Linked DNA regions of Thermoleptolyngbya sichuanensis A183. Each later gene encodes a partner of the first gene's protein in a complex. Links are inferred from orthologs where the notes say so. Each region holds a gene or a part of one and is shown on either strand. Other genes may lie near its edges.

Region 1 (2,978 bases):
GCGCTGTTCGCCGCTGGCTGCCCTTTGGCAATAGCGCCTGTGCCCGCGTCGTCCGCCATTGGGCCTGGGCCCAGGGATTGCATTCGGTCGGACGCAATCAGCTTTATGTGAATCGAGGTCTGGGCACTTACTTACCCGGTCGCTTTCTCTGCCCGCCAGAGGTGACGCTGCTCACCCTCCGCCCGTTTTGAGGAATGCTGAATCGAAGCAATCTGAAATCAAAACAAGACCACCAAAGCGCAAAGTGCTGCTCACGAGAGGCAACGGATGAGAGCAAGCTCCGAGATCCCTCACCCTACACCAAGCAGCACTCTGGGCGATCGCCTTAATCATGAAAACTGACATGTCAGCGAGATGTCAGCGAGAAGTCAGCGGGATTACAGTCCCAAATCTGCGAGGATATCCGTTGCGTGGGTTTCGGTCTTTACCGAATCGTACACCTTGGCAATCTTACCTTCACCGTCGATCACATAGGTCACGCGCTTGGAATAGCCGCCGCCGTCTACATCGTAGGCGCTGGTCAAGATGCCGTCCACGTCTGCCAGCAGCGGGAAGGGCAGGTTGAACTTTTGCGTAAAGGCCTGGTGCGAGGCTTCGTCATCGCGGCTCACGCCAAGCACCACGATATCTTTGCCCTGGTAGGCGCTATAGGAGTCACGGAAGCTGCACGCCTCCTTGGTGCAGCCGGGGGTGTCGTCCTTGGGGTAGAAATACAGCACGACGGTCTTGCCTGCATAGTCTGCCAGAGACACCGTGTTGCCGTTCGTATCTTTGACCGTGAAGCCGGGGGCGTGAGCGCCAACAGAAAGAGCCATACCAAAAATCCTTTAAGCGTACACTCCGTTACAGATTGTAAAGGTAAAGTGGCTTATCCAAACACACTGCCAAAAAACTCGATCGCCTCCTTCAGCGACGCAATGAAGGTGTCGATTTCTTCCTTGGTGTTGTAAAAGTAAAGGCTGGCGCGGGCAGTGGATTGGGCTTTGACCTCACGGTGCAGCGGCTGGGTGCAGTGGTGTCCGGCGCGGATGGCGATGCCTGCCTGGTCAAGAATGGTGGACAGGTCGTGGGGATGCACCGCGCCCGTAGTAAAGGCGGCCAGGGCAGCGTGGCCTTCACCACGGACATCGGGCTGGGGGCCGTAGGTGCGGACTTCGGGCAGTTCCGCCAGCCGCTGGAACAGGTAGGCGGTGAGGTCGGCTTCGTAGGCGTGAATTTTGTCCATGCCGATGGCGCTTAGGTAATCGACGGCCGCACCGAGGGCGATCGCCTCTGCAATGGCCGGCGTTCCCGCCTCAAATTTGTGGGGAATGTCAGCATAGGTGGCGTGGTCGAGGAACACATCGGCAATCATCTCGCCGCCCCCCAAAAACGGCGGCATTGCCCGCAGCACCTCCTTCTTGCCGTAGAGGAAACCAATGCCCGTAGGCGCACACATCTTGTGGCCCGAAGCCACCAGCCAGTCGCAATCCATCGCCTGCACGTCAATCGGCGTGTGGGGAACGCTCTGGCAGGCATCGATCAGCACCTTCGCGCCGACCCGATGGGCAGCGGCGGTGATGTCCGTCACAGGGTTGATGCAGCCCAGCGTGTTAGACACATGCACCACCGACACTAGCCTGGTTTTGTCCGACAGCAGCGATTGGTAATGCTCGAAGTCAAACTCCTCCGTCTCCGTCAGCCGCACAAACTTCAGCACTGCCCCGGTCTTTTGCGCCACCAGTTGCCAGGGAATCAGGTTGCTGTGGTGTTCCATCACCGTCAGGATGATTTCGTCCCCCGGTTGCAGCGTGTTCATGCCCCAAGCGTAGGCAACGAGGTTGATGGCTTCGCTGGCATTGCGCGTGTAAATGATTTCTTCGCGTTGGGCGGCGTTCACAAACCGCTGCACCTTATCTCGCGCCCCCTCGTAGGCATCGGTGGCCAGCCCGCTGAGGGTATGCACGCCGCGATGCACGTTGGAGTTATAGCGTTTGTAATAGTCCTCCAGCGCATTCAGCACCGCCAGCGGCTTTTGCGACGTGGCGGCGTTGTCAAAGTAAACCAGCGGCTTCCCGTGAATGTCCTGTTGCAGGATGGGGAAGTCGGCGCGGACTTTGGTAGCAAGGGTGCGTTCTTGGGCGAGGGTCATGGCAGGGGTTTGGGATTAGGGGTCTGGAACTAGGAGTTTGGGCAAAAGAGGGGTGAGGAGGCAAGCGACTCCCGCAGCGAGGCAATGGGAATCTTCTCTAAAATTTCGTAGGCAAAGGCGTATATCAGCAACTGCTGGGCGCTGGCGGCATCAATACCCCGGCTTTGCAGGTAAAATACTTCGTCGGCCTCAAGCTGGCTAACGGTTGCGCCGTGGGTGCATTTTACGTTGTCGGCGACGATTTCAAGCTGGGGCTTGGTGTCAATCCGCGCTTTGGACGACAGCAGCAAGTTGCGGTTCAATTGTCCAGCATCGGTAAGCTGCGCGGCTTGCGGCACGAAGACTTTGCCGTTGAAGATGACATGAGCGCGATCGCCCACGATGTTTTTCTGCAACTGGCGCGTGGTGCAGTGGGGCTGGCGGAGGGCGATCGCGCTGTGCAGGTCGCTTTCCTGGTCGCCCGTGGCCACGGTCAGTCCGTTTAGCGTCACCTCGGCCTGGTCGCCCGTGGGATGCACCTCTAGGTGATGGCGCGACAGGGCTGCCCCCAGGCTGAGGGCATTGCAGGTGTATCGGGCGCTGCGCTTCAGGGAGACGGCGGTTTTGCCAATGTGAACCGCGGTTCGGCTGTCGCGCTGGAGGCGGGTGTGGTTCACCGAGGCGTTGTCGCCCAGCCAGATTTCGGTAACAGGGTTGACGAAGTAAGAATCGTCGGCTCCGTCGGCGATCGCCAGATAATCTTCCAGCAGCGTGATCGAGCTATTCGCCTCGGCGATCACCAGCACGCGGGGCTGGCTGAAGGTCGGCGGGTCTGCTGCGGTGGAGACAAACAACAGCCGAATCGGTT
Region 2 (2,863 bases), 2.4 Mb from region 1 along the record:
TTCGCTAGGATGAGGCAGTGTAGAACCCCAGACAGGGCGTTTCATCTCCAGGGCGGACTAAAATCATAAGCAAATCTGATATTCTTCAGGGATTCTTCGATTGACGACTTATAATTTTGACTGTTACTGTAAAGAAAAAGTTAAAGAAAACATAGACTCCTTCATACTTATGGTTGCCCAACGGGTCACCCGATCTGGGCGCTTGACCTCCATTCAAGGACTCTTCGCAATGCGATCGCTCTCCGGACTCACCCTCTTCTGCGACTTTGACGGCCCCATCATCGACGTTTCCGACCGCTACTACGAAACGTATCTCCTGGGTCTGTCAGATGTGCAAACCCTGTATCAAACTCGCGGCATTACGGTGCCTGTGCATCGCCTCAGCAAGGCCCAGTTCTGGGACATGAAGCAAAACCGCGTGCCCGATGTAGAAATTGCCCTGCGATCGGGGCTGTGGGGCGACCAGATCGAGGTGTTCCTCAAGCGCGTGGTGGAAATTGTGAACCGTCCCGACCTGCTGCAAAAAGACACCCTCCAGCCAGGGGCGCGGTGGGCACTGTCGCTGCTGCGGGCACAGGGGGCGCGGCTGGTGTTGGTGACGCTGCGCTGCCGCGACCAGGCAACGCAAGTTTTGAAAAGCCACGGCCTGCTTGACCTGTTCAACGGCATTTGGGGAATGCAGGATACGGGCGCGGCCTACGCAAACCAGGCAGAACACAAGACGGGGCTATTGGCAGAGGCGATCGCCACGATGGGCAGCGGCTCCACGGCTTGGATGGTGGGCGACACCGAAGCAGACGTGATCGCCGGACAAGCTGCGGGCATTGCCACAATCGCCCTCACCTGCGGCATTCGCAGTCAGTCCTACCTGAAAAAGTTTGAACCCACCCGTCTGCACAGCGACCTGCTTTCTGCGGTTCACTACCTGGTCTATCAGAGCGAAAACTGCTCGATGTCGGTCGCCTAGAGCATTGGAGCAGACCTTCGCGGGCAGTCCTTCATGGGCCTTCACGGGTAGTTCCTCACGGGCGATCCCTCCACAGGGAACTTCAGGCACAGCATTGGGGCAGAATTTCGCTAGGATCGACTTGGCTGCGTATCTTTACCTAACGAACCATGTCTCTCGACAATCTGCGCGATCTCTACCAGCAGGTCATCCTGGAGCGCTACAAAAAGCCACGCTATAAGGGCAAAACCGACCCTATTGACCGCTACCAGAAGGGGCACAATCCGTCTTGCGGCGATACGATCGAACTCACGCTCCACCTAGAGGACGATCCGCAGGGTGATCCTTCGGTGAAGCGCATTTCAGACGTGAAATTTGAAGGGGAAGGCTGCGCGATTTCCATGGCCTCGGCCGATCTGATGGCCGAAGCACTGCGCGGCAAGACCACAGACGAAGCGCTGGAGATGGTGCAAAAGTTTCAAGCCATGATGCGCGGCGAGGCCGAGTTTCCCGCCGATCTCCGCAAGCTCAACGTCATGCAGGGCGTTGCCCAATTTCCCGTGCGGATCAAGTGCGCGAACCTCTCCTGGCATACGCTAAAAGCCGCACTGGAAGCCGCTCAGAGCGAACAGCCCGAATTTGTCAGCAACGAGGCCGAGGGCTAAGGGAACTGAGGAAGGCACGGCTAATCTTCTAGCGGGCGATCGCCCGCTGGGTGAAGCTGCAAAAGTTTAAGCAAGCCCAGTGGCAGCATAAGCTCGACCACTACTTCTTGCAGTGCAAAACGCAGCTTGATCAGGTGATTTACTCGCTGATTCGGACTCAGGATGCCGACCTGACCAACGAGCTATATTTTCGTCTGCTAGAAGGTGAGCAGTCTTTCGCAGAACTGGCCGCGCAATATTCCCAGGGACCGGAGGCGGCAAAAGGCGGGCTGGTTGGCCCGGTAGAAATCGGCGCTTATTATCCCAGCTTTGCCCATGTCTTGACGACCCACGCACCGGGCGACCTGCTTACGCCGCTGCCGTTAGAAGATTGCGTGGTGATCATTCGCATCGAGCAAAAGATTCCCGCCCGATTTGACGAAGCGACGCAGCAGCGCCTGCTGGATGAACTGTTTGCTGCGTGGATGGATGCAGAACTGCGGGCCAGCTAGATACTCTACCGGATCGCCCTGGGAGCGCTTTTGGAACGGAATGGGAGCGCCTGCTTCGATAGCTTAGAAACAGAGCAGGGGAGATACCCGACTCAACTCAAACTTAAGTAAGCCACACCATATCTTATCACCTTATCAAAGGAAGCGCCATGCTGATCAAACTCTCATACTTTTTGCAAAGCGTGCTACTGACGGGCGCACTGATGACCACGGCGATCGCCCCGCCCAGCCCAAGCCTGACAACCGCAATTCAGATTGCTCAAGATTGCGTGGCATTCGGTGGTACTTATCATACTTTGGCTGCGGGGCACTGGATTTGTTTGTATCCGACTCCCGATCAGACCGGAGCGCTGGGACTGTATTGCAATGTCGTGCAGACGTGCGATCGCCTGATGGAGACTCGCCGCCCAGACCACACCGCCAGCCCGTTGTGGGAACCTATGGTTCCAACTGAACGCATTGATGACGGAACGATGACGGAATAATGACGGAACGATTTCACGATTCATTTTGCCATTCGCTTATCCAACCTGCTGTAGCGAGTGAGAGGCGCTCTGCGGAGTCGCCACCCCTCGGCTCGTTACAACACACCCCTACAAACCTTGAGGATACTTCCATGACGACGCTACAACCAATTGAGCAATCCCGATGCGACTCGCCCGAACTCGACCTGCCCCGATTCGACCCAGCTAAAGCCGAAGCTTTTGCCGAAACCCTGGTGGGCACGCTGAACAGCGGCGCACTGGCGCTGATGATTTCCA

The links. The genes of interacting proteins can lie anywhere in the genome.
Region 2: the proteins of HPC62_RS10950 (region 1) and sufU are in contact, whole or in part, in a solved structure (PDB 5XT5), measured with the Bacillus subtilis proteins. The link is inferred for Thermoleptolyngbya sichuanensis A183 from one-to-one orthologs.

What each region holds. Positions count from the first base shown.
Region 1 is NZ_CP053661.1:2,626,411-2,629,388, forward strand. It holds HPC62_RS10950 (SufS family cysteine desulfurase), read right to left. Parts: upstream 2,132-2,978; coding sequence 869-2,131; downstream 1-868. Other genes in the region: HPC62_RS10940 (metallophosphoesterase), read left to right, coding at 1-191; HPC62_RS10945 (peroxiredoxin), read right to left, coding at 378-815; sufD (Fe-S cluster assembly protein SufD), read right to left, coding at 2,161-2,978. UniProt on the Bacillus subtilis protein: Type II cysteine desulfurase that acts as the initial step in the SUF-like Fe-S cluster assembly pathway.
Region 2 is NZ_CP053661.1:263,839-266,701, forward strand. It holds sufU (Fe-S cluster assembly sulfur transfer protein SufU), read left to right. Parts: upstream 1-1,116; coding sequence 1,117-1,611; downstream 1,612-2,863. Other genes in the region: HPC62_RS01195 (HAD family hydrolase), read left to right, coding at 203-967; HPC62_RS01205 (peptidylprolyl isomerase), read left to right, coding at 1,662-2,102; HPC62_RS01210 (hypothetical protein), read left to right, coding at 2,252-2,587; HPC62_RS01215 (class I SAM-dependent methyltransferase), read left to right, coding at 2,719-2,863. UniProt on the Bacillus subtilis protein: Part of the SUF-like system that mediates the biosynthesis of iron-sulfur (Fe-S) clusters. Acts as a sulfurtransferase and thus transfers sulfur from SufS to SufB.